Regions from separate parts of the Cytobacillus oceanisediminis genome, predicted to be linked through region 3. Evidence: riboswitches for the same ligand, from Rfam matches in the RefSeq annotation. Region 3 holds a riboswitch; each other region holds the start of a gene.
The links. Region 3 has a riboswitch for glycine ahead of IRB79_RS04345 (trimeric intracellular cation channel family protein). Riboswitches for the same ligand answer to the same signal wherever they lie in the genome.
Positions count from the first base shown of each region.

Region 1: it holds a riboswitch for glycine, as region 3 does, so the genes downstream of both, gcvT (glycine cleavage system aminomethyltransferase GcvT) here and IRB79_RS04345 (trimeric intracellular cation channel family protein) in region 3, are expected to answer to the same signal.
Region 2: it holds a riboswitch for glycine, as region 3 does, so the genes downstream of both, purU (formyltetrahydrofolate deformylase) here and IRB79_RS04345 (trimeric intracellular cation channel family protein) in region 3, are expected to answer to the same signal.

Region 1 is NZ_CP065511.1:4,306,907-4,311,194, forward strand. Features, by position in the region: gene gcvPA (aminomethyl-transferring glycine dehydrogenase subunit GcvPA) at 1-931, opposite strand, end outside; gene gcvT (glycine cleavage system aminomethyltransferase GcvT) at 948-2,051, opposite strand; glycine riboswitch at 2,212-2,299, opposite strand; gene IRB79_RS21620 (DEAD/DEAH box helicase) at 2,480-4,168, shown strand; gene IRB79_RS21625 (YqhG family protein) at 4,146-4,288, shown strand, end outside.
Region 2 is NZ_CP065511.1:663,180-667,467, reverse strand. Features, by position in the region: gene IRB79_RS03385 (hypothetical protein) at 1-259, shown strand, start outside; gene IRB79_RS03380 (FbpB family small basic protein) at 631-756, opposite strand; gene purU (formyltetrahydrofolate deformylase) at 837-1,703, opposite strand; glycine riboswitch at 1,851-1,950, opposite strand; gene IRB79_RS03370 (MFS transporter) at 2,134-3,321, opposite strand; gene IRB79_RS03365 (glycosyltransferase) at 3,457-4,095, opposite strand.
Region 3 is NZ_CP065511.1:827,723-832,010, reverse strand. Features, by position in the region: gene IRB79_RS04355 (BlaR1 family beta-lactam sensor/signal transducer) at 130-1,911, shown strand; gene blaI (penicillinase repressor BlaI) at 1,946-2,332, shown strand; glycine riboswitch at 2,589-2,682, shown strand; glycine riboswitch at 2,685-2,765, shown strand; gene IRB79_RS04345 (trimeric intracellular cation channel family protein) at 2,786-3,388, shown strand; gene IRB79_RS04340 (amidohydrolase) at 3,429-4,288, opposite strand, start outside.

The sequences.
Region 1 (4,288 bases), 1.9 Mb from region 3:
TAAGCACGAAGCCGCGGCGCCCCTGGTCGTCTACCGTTTGTCCGACAAGACGTCCCGGCACTTTTCTCATCAGCTTGGATGTTACGGCAAAATATCCGCAATGCGGGCCTCCGAAAGCTGTAGGAATTCCGAAAACCTGGGCATCTCCTGCTACAATGTCAGTTCCGAATTTACCCGGAGGTGTCAGTGCGCCAAGAGCAAGCGGGTTGCTTGAAACAACAAACATGGATTTATGGGCATGAATAATTTCCTCAAGCTCTTTTAAAGGCTCGACTCTGCCAAAAAAGTTAGGATACTGTACAATGACAGCTGCGATGTCATCGCCAATCAGTCCATTTAGAGCTTCAAGATCTGTGATGCCGTCTTTATGAGGGATTTCAATCACTTCAATATACTGGCCCTTTGCGTATGTCTTGACTACTTCTTTAGATTCAGGATGAACTGCGCTTGAGATAAGTATCTTCTTGCGGCGTGTGCTGCCTGCGCTTAGCATGGCTGCTTCGGCAAGTGCTGTTCCGCCATCATACATGGATGAGTTGGCAACATCCATTCCTGTTAACTCACAGATCATTGTCTGGAATTCAAAGATTGCCTGGAGCTCACCCTGGGAAATTTCCGGCTGGTAAGGAGTATAGGCCGTATAAAACTCTGAACGGGATAAAACATGATCAACAATGATTGGCATGTAATGATCATAAACACCCGCACCAAGGAAAGATGTATTTGTGCGAAGATCAGCATTTTTCTGAGCCATTTTAGTAAGCTCTTTCAGTAAGGCTGTCTCTGATTTTGCCGGCTTGATTTTATATTCGCCCTTAAATCTTACACTTTCGGGAATATCACTGAATAGTTCTTCCACAGAACTGACGCCGATTTTTTCAAACATTGCTTTCTGGTCAGACTCTGTCATCGGTAAATAGCGATGTTTCATCATTTTCTCCCCCCGGTTAGTTCTTTTCTCTTTTATAAAAAGGTGTTGCTGCAATCTTAGCCTTCAGTCGTTTGCCGCGAATTTCCACTTCTAATTCAGTTCCCGGACCCGCATGCTCTTTCTTGATAAGGACAAGGCCAATGTTCTTTTTTAATGTCGGCGATTGAGTGCCTGTTGTCACTTCCCCGATCAGTTCTTCCCCTTTATATACAGGATAGCCATGGCGCGGAATGCCGCGGTCAATCATTTCAATTCCAGCCAGCTTGCGCGGAACCCCATTTTCTTTTTGATTCTTAAGCACTTCTTTGCCGATAAAGTCAGCTTCTTTATTGACTTTTACAGCAAAGCCGATTCCTGCCTCAAGCGGTGTGATATCAGGTGAGAGCTCCTGGCCATAGAGTGCCAGGTTGGCTTCAAAGCGAAGTGTATCCCTTGCGCCAAGTCCGCATGGGAGCACGCCTTCTTCTTTGCCTGCTTCAAGGATTTCATTCCATAATGCGGCTGCATCCTTGGCATCACAGTAAACTTCAAATCCGTCTTCTCCTGTATATCCTGTTCTGGAGACGAGCGCTTTCTTGCCATTCAGATCGACATCCTGCTGAAATTTGAAAAATCCTATATCCGACAGGTTCGTGCCAGCAAGCTTTTGGAGCACTTTTTCTGCAAGCGGCCCCTGAATTGCCAGCTGTGCCATATCTTCAGAAAGGTTTTTCAATTCCACATTCCCTTCAGCATGGTCCTCAAGCCAGTTGAAGTCCTTTTCAATATTGGAAGCATTTACAACCAGCAAATAGTGGTCATCCTCTATTTTATAGACAAGTAAATCATCAACAGTTCCGCCATTCTCATAACACATGGCTGTATATTGAGCACCTGAGTTCTTTAATTTGGAAATATCGTTCGTCATCATTTTTTGAAGGTATTTAAGGCTGTCCGTCCCCTTCACTTCGATTTCACCCATATGGGATACATCAAAAAGGCCGGCTTTTGTACGGACTGCTTCATGTTCTTCTTTAATGCTTGAAAATTGAACAGGAAGGTCCCAGCCTCCGAAGTCGATGGTTTTTGCTCCGTAATCTTTGTACACCTCGAATAAAGGCGTGCGTTTTAACTGTGACATTTACTCGTCCCCCTTAAAATCTTTTGAAGTTTGTTGTAGGAACATAAAAAAGGACAGAGTATCCCCTCAATTATGAGAAGATCTCTGTCCTTGCACCTGAAAGTTTACCGAAACCGGCTTTCCCCTTGGGTGGCTTATTTAAAAGCACTCTCCAGAGCTGCGTCAAACAAGAGTTCTTTTGCCTGAGAGATTCACAGATTTTGCTTGCTCCTTCGGCGCTACAAAGTAGTCTCTCCCCTTGTTGTCATTCGCATTTATAAAATTTTCCAAGTTGGTCATACTTATACCAAACAGAAAAAATAAAGAATCCATTATTTCGGTTAACTAAATGTAATGTGTTAACTTTCAAAACTTTCAAAGCTATTAACATCGTACCACCTTAACGAGGTTTGGGCAATATCTTTATATAGATAAAAGGAGCTGTTTTTATGACAGTGCAAATTGGCTTTGATTCTGCCTGGCAGGATGAATTCTTAAAAAGAATTGATGACGACGGCCCATGGGGAAATTGGGAGCTTTATAAACTGGCTGTAGAGGTTGAAAATCACACGACTATTCCTGATTTTGAAGGCCTGCAGGCTCCAAAGCATCTGCCGAACCTTACTCCCCTCCCTCATCAGCTGGAAGTAGCCAGGCAGGTTGTTGAAAGCATGAACGGCAAAGCGATCCTTGCTGATGAAGTCGGTCTCGGTAAAACGATAGAAGCTGGTCTGATATTAAAGGAATATATGATCAGAGGACTCGTAAAAAAAGTCCTTATACTTGTTCCTGCTTCCCTCGTTTCACAGTGGGCCATGGAGCTGAACAGCAAATTTTTCATTCCGGCTGTGGCACAGCGGAAAAGCTATGTATGGGAACAATGCGACGTTGTGGTATCATCCATCGATACAGCCAAACGCAATCCCCATCGGGACATTATCTACAGCCTGGATTATGATCTGATCATTATAGACGAAGCTCACAAGCTTAAAAATAATAAAACCAAAAACTATGAGTTTGTGCAAAACCTGAAAAAGAAGTTTTGCCTCCTTTTAACAGCAACACCCATTCAGAATCGCATCAGTGAGATATTCAATCTTGTGTCCTTGCTCAAACCCGGCCACCTGGGCAATGAATCAGCCTTTTATGAGAATTATAAAAAGGACTCGCGTTCTTTAAACGATGATGCACATCTAAAAGAACTCGTAAACAAAGTCATGATCCGCAACCGCAGGGCAGATACAGGAATCGAATGGACCAAAAGACATGTGGAAACAATACCGATTGAATTTTCGCAGGCTGAGCGCGAGCTTTATGAAGCTGTAACAGAGCTGCGAGGGGAAGGTGATTGGGTCAGTTCCAGCCAATTTTCAGTGATGACCCTGCAAAGAGAGGCATGCAGCAGCAGGGAAGCTGTCTATTTTACCCTTCAGAATATGCTGAAAAGACAGGAACAGCCCTCAATAGCTTTTCAGGAACAAATACAATGCCTTATTAAAAAAGTTGAAGCTGTCCAGCAAAATTCCAAAGCTCAAAAAGCTCTGGAATTAATACAAACAATAAACGACAAGGTCATAATCTTTACTGAATACAGAGCAACACAAATGTATCTTCAGTGGTTTTTAAAACAATATGGAATTACATCTGTGCCGTTCAGGGGAGGATTTAAAAGAGGCAAAAAGGACTGGATGAGGGAGCTTTTCCAAAAGAAAGCTCAAGTCCTGATTGCAACAGAAGCAGGCGGGGAAGGGATAAACCTGCAATTCTGCAATCATATCATTAATTTCGATCTCCCCTGGAATCCAATGCGTCTCGAACAAAGGATTGGACGTATCCATCGTCTCGGCCAGGAAAAGGATGTCATGATTTATAATTTTGCCACGAAAGATACAGTCGAAGAACATGTAATGAAGCTTTTATATGAGAAAATACATCTTTTCGAAAAAGTCATCGGTGATTTGGATGATATTTTAACAAAACTTGAATTTGGCAGTATTGACGATCACCTTGTTGATATTTTCGGAAGATCAGCTTCAGAAGGTGAAATGCGAATCAAAATGGAGAACCTGACGAGCATGATTCAATTTGCTGAAGATATGAAAGAAGGTGGGCTGAATGCAGCAACAGGAAATTCATAAATTCCTTGAAAGGTATTTTCACGCAAATGGATGCGAAATAATTGATAAAGGCCCGGGGTATATAACCGTACAGCTGACGATTGATTTGGATAAGGAATTAATGAATCGCCCCTTTTATTG
Region 2 (4,288 bases), 160 kb from region 3:
CCAGTACCCTGGTGTCCATTTTAATGATATTCCAATGGACCAAAGCAAAGCGGTAACTGTTTCGGACTTTACCGAGAGTTTCCTATTAAAAGATGATCCTAAAAAACATATCTTTACACAGGATATGATTTCTTTAGCCATCACAATCCTAACCATTATCCTTTTTATATACAGTGCCCTGCACATCATCGCCCGCAGGAAAAGGATATTCTATACTCCCATCTTCTACGAGGCGAATTATGTAATCCACACTCCTTAATTGTCCAACAAAACAATTAAAGGAGGAAACGAATAATGTGGATTCGATTCTTAATGATTGGGTTATTTTCATTAACAGCTTCCAGCCTGTTCTTTTATCAGGGAATGGAAATGTATCATGCTTTCACAGATTTCTTTAGACAAAAATAAGAAGTTGGCGCCCAGGGACTCCCTGGGTGTTTTTAGTTTTTTCTATCAACAGGAACTACTTATCTGCATTAGTTCCCTTCGTCCCCTCATTAGCTCCCTTCGTTCATTCCCTGCTCTTCCCGCAGGCACTAATCCTCAATACATCTCCCGCCATTTTCACTTTTTAACTCAGCTCATAAAAAAACACCCGGCCTGTTTTATTCCCAGGCTGGGTGTTCATTCTTAATGTGCTTTTGCATATTTATCGTCTATCTTCTTTTCGATCTTTTCAAGCTCACGGCTATCTTTTAAAAGCTCTTCTTTATTTGCCTTAATCATTTCAATCATTGATAATTTTTTCTTTTTCATTTCTGCTCACCTTCTCTCACGATGTTCGTAAACTCTTGGATGCTGGATCTTTTTTTTTGACAGAGCATGTTGTCTGTCACCTAAAATACAATCGTCTTATTTCCATGCACAATAACTTTGTCTTCCACATGCCAGGCGACTGCCTGGGCTAGAACCTGTCTTTCCACATGACGTCCTGCAATTTTGAGATCCTGTGCAGTGTGGCGGTGATTAACCCGCTGGACATCCTGCTCAATGATCGGGCCTTCATCCAAATCATTCGTTACATAATGAGCTGTTGCCCCAATCAGCTTGACTCCGCGGTTAAACGCCCGTGCATAAGGATTGGCTCCCACGAAGGCTGGCAGAAAGCTATGATGGATATTGATAATCCTATTTGGATATTTGGAAATAAAGCTCGGCGAAAGAATCTGCATATATCTCGCCAGTACAATGAAATCCACTTTTCCATCCAGCAGCTCCACCGACTTTTGCTCGGCTTCAGCTTTAGTGTCAGGTGTAATCGGAACATGATGATAAGGTATTCCAAAACCCTCCACCACTTCCCTCATGTCGGGATGATTGCTGATCACCAAGGGAATATCCACTTCAAGCTCCTTCGACTTCCAGCGCCATAGCAGCTCCAGCAGACAGTGATCCATCTTAGAAACAAATATGGCCATCCGCTTGCGCTCGCCTTTGCCGCTCAGCTTCCACTCCATTGAGTATTCCCTGGCCATTTCAGGCAGATCCTCTTTCAGTTTTGAAAAGGACTCATCAAAATGATTCATATCGAATTCAATCCGCATAAAGAAGATGCCTGCCAGCGGATCGGTTGTGTGCTGGTCAAAATGGACAATGTTAGCCTTATGCTCCAGCAGGAAATTGGAGACTGTGGAGATAATGCCTGGCCTCTCAGGACAGGATATCAGCAATGTCGCCCGGTTTGCGTTGATATTTGTATTCATATAGATTCCTCCATCTGCATTTCCCGAAGCTGCCATCCATATAAAAAGGACAGAAAAAGGCGGCTTCTTCATCCCCCTTCTCTGTCCTTTTACCTGAGAGTTTGACCCCTTTGGTGTCGCAAGATTCCTGCGCGCTCTCCAGAGATGCGTCTGACTGCGGTCTGTCTACCTGAGAGATTGGCTTCAAGGGTATTTTTGAAGCTTGCTCCTTCGGTGGCTATTGAATGCTCTCTCCCGCAGCCGTCATTCGCTCAATATTTTTGTTATTTTCAGAATAATACATTATTTAAACCGTGTCAATCGAACTGCGTTTCTTTCACAAAATTGCCACAATTATAACCAACTATTTTCTTTAAATTCCGATTAATAATTTGCTTTTGAATAAAGGGCGGAAAAAAAAAGCCTGAAGACAATGTCTCCAAGCCGTTTTCTATACAGCCGCTTTCGGTTTCGGCTCCTTTTTTTGCCAAGCAATCGTGATAAACAATGTAACGATCAATAAGGCCAGACCGAGAACAAACGGATAGGTAATCCGCACATCGTAAAGTACACCGGCAATCGTTGGCCCAAGCACGTTTCCAATACTCATATAAGCATTGTTCATACCCATCGCAAATCCCTGCTCATTGCCGGCCATTTTTGAGATTAGCGTGGTTAAAACCGGACGCAGGATGGAAGTAGCAAGGAAAATGATCAGCGAAATAACGAAGAAAAGCGCATAGCTGCCTGCAAACAGCGAGACAAGGAATCCTGACGCTGCAACAGCTAAAAAGATATTCAATACCTTTCCTTCTCCGAATTTATTAACCACCCGATCAACTACAAATAACTGAACAATTACACTAATGACCCCCGTTGAAGTCACCATAATGGCAATTTCCTGGGGAGTAGCAGCAAACTCATTATCAAGGTACAGCCCCAGCACAGATTCATACGCCATTAGCCCAAAGCTCATCACCAATGTAATGACAAGCGGAATAAAATAAGGCTTCTTAACAGACATTGCCAGCTTCTTGACCATTGGTTCCTCTTCAGGCATCTCTCCTGGCACGGTCTGCAATGTGCTGCTTTCTTTGAGGAGCACAATTGAAAAAATAACAGCCACTAGAGATACAAGTGCTGAAATCAGAAATGGCATTTTCAAGCCGAAGTCTGCCAAAAATCCGCCAATTCCAGGTCCAACAACAATTCCAAGTGACATCGCAGCTGAGACAAGGCCATTTCCTTTTGCACGCTGCTCCATGGTAGTAATATCTGCAATGTAAGCAAAAATAGCTGGAATCAGCAAGGCTGCCCCAATGCCTCCAATGACACGTGAAAAGTAAAGCAGCCAAATGGAATCTACTGCATAAAAGACAAGCATGGATAAAGTCAGACCAGCTAACCCGTAAATAATCATCTTTCTGCGTCCGTACTGGTCAGCCCATTTCCCCGCAATGGGAGAAAAAATCAGCTGGGCACCCGCAAAAATGGCAATCATCAGGCCTGCTGCCGTTCCCCCCTGATTAATGGATTCCAAATAAGCCGGCAAAATCGGAATGATAATCCCAAAGCTTCCGATCGCAATAAACATATTGATCATCAATATGATCATCTTTTTCTTTTGATCCCCTGACATAGCGGATACCCCTCCTTCTATATGTGAAAAATTTACATTATTTTTTTCGGCACGCTAAATAGCTTATAATGAGACGGGCTGCTTTGTCAAAGGAAAAAAAAGAGAAGCTCCAGCATGTGCTGAAGCCCCTTGTATTTACCCTTTAAATTTGTCCGGGAATTGCTTCACAACCGCATCAGAAATGGCATCTGCCATCATGATAATATGCGTTATTCCATCATCAATCGAAACAATTCTTGCATCCCAATCCTTAACCAGGCTTGCTGTTAAATCATCCGTCACTAATTCAAGATGCGTGTATAGCAATTTTTTTACATCTTCATTTTTTAAATTAGGATTGGCTTCGCTTAGAAAAGCAGCGATATCATCGGCATTGCGATACCATTCTTTGTTCAGCTGATTCACTTTGGCGCCTTGCCCGCTCTTGGCAGCTTCAACAATATCTCCTGCAATAACGATATGCTCCTTAAGCAGCTCTGTAAGCTTATTTCCTGCAGCATCTCCATAATAGGGCTTTATCGAATTGCCGATGTCCTCCTGTTTTTTCAAGAGCCTTGCCAGAACCTGCTTCTGATCCTCTGCCCCGGCTGTTGTAGCACTTGTAATATAATTGCTTGTCCATAATACATGGTCGATCCATAATCTGCGGAATTCATTTTCAAACTTAACCTCTGATTGGGTGATACACGGTTTCTGTGCAGCTGCATTGCCCGGGGCTGCCAGCATATTCAGCGGCATCAGCAGCATTATTAATAAGATCAGTAATTTCTTCATATCCTTTTCTCCTTCCATATTGAAAAAGTTTCCTTCTTATTTTGATTATCTTAAGATTTTTCATTCAAAAAAATAAAGCTCGAGGTTTATGCCTCCAGCTTTTCAATCAAACGTTTGATTTATTTACCTTATCTTGCTGTAATAGGAATTTTATTGTACTTATTTGCATATAAAGCATATTTACTTTCGGATA
Region 3 (4,288 bases):
CTTGATATTATGGTGTTTCACAAGATCTCCCTGATTTGATAAAGTAAAAATAGGATGCTAGAATGGTTCGTATTCTTTTTTTCTAAGGGATTGAAACTAGATGTCAAATATTGCGAGGAAGGTCTGAGGATGATCACAAGCTCACAGTTCTTATCTGTTTTTTTGGAATGTCTGCTGGTGTCTTCTTTTACAATCGGAGTCATTCTTCTGTTAAAAAACATTTTTAAGAAACATTTAACAGCACAAGCTCACTATAATCTTTGGTTTCTATTATTGCTTGCTTTACCACTGCCTCTTATTCCAATACAACTCATGCCTTTTTCCGATTCATTTTCCTTTTGGAATAGCAAGAGCAGCGTCCAATCCCAAATTGCACCATCTGCGGAGAGTCCTTTAAGGCAAAATAATTGGATGGAAGACATAGCCGTTTCGGTGGAACGCTACGACTTAACATTAATAAATAATGCTTTATTCTATATTTGGATTTCGGGGGTGGCTGTTTTAGCTGTATTTACGCTGATCGCAAGGCTTAAGATCAGTAAAATAAAGAAACATACAAACAGCCTGAGAAATAACGGGCTTTTATCATTATTCGAACACTGCAAACACAAACTGAAGATTTCTAGGAGTATTATTGTTGGAGAGTCATCTCTCGTTAAAACCCCAATGACGTTTGGATTTTTTAAGACTTATGTGGTGCTTCCCCGCCATTTTGACAAGTGGCTTTCTGAAAAGGATATAGAATATATCTTTTTACATGAACTGAACCACTATAAAAATAAAGATGTTGCAGTCAATTATTTAATCGTGATTTTTCAAATACTATATTGGTTTAATCCTCTAGTTTGGCTAGCTTTTAGGAGAATGAGGCTGGATCGCGAAATTGCCTGTGATGCGGCGGTTTTAAATTCTTTGGATGAGCAGTCTTATATGGAGTATGGCAACAGCATTATTCATTTTGCCCATAAAGCCTCAAGGGCAGTGACAGTCGATTTGGCAGACCATTTAAACGGGTCAAAGAAACAAATCAAAACGAGAATTGAAAAAATTGCCTGTTTTAAGTCGGAATCAAAACTGCTGAGATGGAAAAGTGCGGTTATAATCATTTTGGCGGGGATATTTATTGCAGGCCAGGCTCCATTTATATCAGTAATGGCTCATGAAGATGGCAGCTATAAATTCAAGGATGATAACATTATATATGAGGATTTAGGTGATTATTTTGCAGGATATAATGGAAGTTTTGTATTGTATGATAAAGAAGCAGACCACTATCTTATTCATAATAAAAAACAAAGCATATTAAGGGTTTCACCAAATTCTACTTATAAAATTTATAGTGCTCTGCTTGGTTTAGAGTCAGGCACCATAACGGATGAAAACTCCTTGGCCAAATGGAACGGACTTAAATATCCTATTGATTCCTGGAATGCGGATCAGAATTTAACTTCGGCAATAAAAAATTCCGTTACATGGTATTTTCAGACGTTAGACAAGCAGGCTCATCCCGGTACGATTCAAACTTTTCTAGACCGAATCAGGTACGGGAATCGCGATCTATCTGGTGGAATAGACGAATATTGGCTGGAATCTTCCCTTAAAATTTCTCCAGTGGAACAAGTTCAGCTGCTAAAAAAATTTTATGCCAACGAATTTGGTTTTAAAGAAAAGAATATCCAAACGGTGAAAGATTCCATTAAACTAGAAGGAAAAGAAGGGGCCCTCCTTTCAGGAAAAACAGGTACAGGCACTGTAAATGGAAAAAACATCAATGGATGGTTCATCGGTTATGTTGAGTCAGAGCAGGACACATACTTTTTTGCAACGAATATACAGAATGAAGATAACTCCAATGGAAGTAAAGCAGCTGAAATTACATTATCCATTTTGAAGAAAAAAGGTATTTATTAATTCGTTCATCTCATTAAAGAAGGAGGGCGGTAATATGACTGATAGGATTCCCAGCATTTCAGAATCCGAGTGGGAAGTCATGACAGTCCTTTGGCACGGCGCACCCAAAACGGCTAATGAAGTCATTCTATCCTTACAAGAGTGCACAGACTGGAAGCCCAAAACAATCCGTACTCTTCTGGACAGGCTTGTCCAAAAGAATGTAGTGGGCGTAAATAAAAACCAGAGAATCTATACCTTTTTCCCGTTATATTCACAGGATGAATGCCAGCGGGCAGAAGCTCAATCCTTTATCAAGCGAATCTATGGCGGAACGGTGAAATCCATGCTAGTCCAATTCATCCAGGAAGACTCCCTGTCTGATGAGGAAATTAACGAACTGCGGACGATTTTGGCAAAGAAACAAAAGAAGGATGAATAACCTTCATGCGAGATCCTCTACAATTGTAGGGGTTTTTAGCGTTCACTTCTTTGACGCACCCAAAAGCAGCGACTGCCCCTGCTTCATTTCCGCTTTAATACAATGGTGGCACCAATCCCTACAAGCAGAATTATGCACGCCATAGCACCAGGGGATCATGTTCAGTTCCCCCTTTTCAAACTTCCACTTAGACATTTTAATTGACTGTCCAAGCCTCTGCTCTATACTTTATAATTATAAAAACAAATACTAGCGAATGACTGCTGCGGGAGAGAACGTATTGTACGTCACCGAAGGGGCAAATCTATAGGAAAGATGAATCTCTCAGGTAAGAAGACTGCTGCGGGACGCTTCTCTGGAGAGCGTATCACGCACCCACGGGGCAGGCCTTTTAATATAGAATAGGTAAACCTCTCAGGTACAAGGACAGAGATACTTGATTAGGGGGATTGTATGGTTTGGGATGTATTGAACGTGATTGGAACCATTGCATTTGCAATGAGCGGGGCAGTCGTTGCACTGGAAGTAAAATACGACATTATGGGCGCCTATGTTTTGGGGTTAATTACAGCATTTGGAGGCGGGGCTATCAGAAACCTTCTTACTGGCATTCCGATCATAGAATTATGGCAGCAAACGACTCTTTTTATCGTTGCCCTTATTACCATCAGCATTGTCATCATATTGCCAAGCAGCGCAGTTCAGCTTTTGACGAAATGGAGTATTTTTGACTCAATTGGCTTGTCAGCGTTTGCTGTTCAGGGAGCTATGTATGCACAATCAATTGATTTACCCTTATTTGCTGTTATGTTCTCAGCTGCCATAACCGGTGCCGGCGGAGGAATGATCCGCGATGTGCTGGCTCAGCGAAAGCCCATTGTTTTACGTGATGAAGTATATCTTTTATGGGCCATCTTTGCGGGGTTTATTATAGGCCTTGATTGGCTATCAAAGTCTTATCATTTCTATATTCTTTTTACTGTTACTTTAATGCTGCGAGGAATTTCGCATCATTACAGCTGGAGATTGCCTATCAAATCTATTCAAAAACAATAAGAAGTTAAAAGCGAATTCCTTTAAACATAAAAAGCTCACATCAGCGTGAGCTTTTGTTTTCTTTTTTATTAAAATAATGGCAAACAACATATCCCACTGATTTTGCGGCAACAAGCATCGAACCCTCATCGATATCAAATTTAGGGTGGTGATTGAAGTATGGTTCTTCTGTTCCCTTTGGCGTGCACCCAATATAAAAATAACAGCCAGGGACCTTCTCCAAATAATACGCAAAATCGTCCGATGGTGCCATTTTAGGAAATTCCTTTATCTCGATAATGTCTTTATCCCCGGCTGCTGAAAGCGTATCCGCGACAAACCTTGTCAATTCAGGATCATTATACAGCGGCGGATAGTCGGGTTCATACGTTAGCTCACAGCTTACACCAAATAACTCCTCAAGACCATTTACAATGCGGTGAATTTCTCTATTCATCACATCCTTTGTTTCATCATTGGAATAGCGTACATCCCCCTCAATTTCGATATGATCCTTGATCACATTAAAACTCCCTTTACCATCAAATGAACCAATTGTCACTACACCGGCATGAAACGGATCCACTCTGCGGCTCACAACTGTTTGGATAGCTGTTACAAAATAAGCGCCTGCCACAATAGCATCGTTGGCCTTATGCGGAGAGGAACCGTGTCCGCCGCTTGCCTGCACTCTAAGTTTAAAATAAGCGCGGCCATTAAAGGAATATCCGCTGTGATAGCCAACAGTTCCAGCAGGGGCGATCGGCAAAACATGTATGCCAAAAATTGCATGGACATCAGCGAGAAATCCTTCCTCAACAATGCTTTTTGCTCCGCCTGGAGGCTCTTCTTCCGCATGCTGATGGATTATTTTCACGGTGCCATGGATCTTATCTTTTAATTGGATTAAACAGTCAGCCA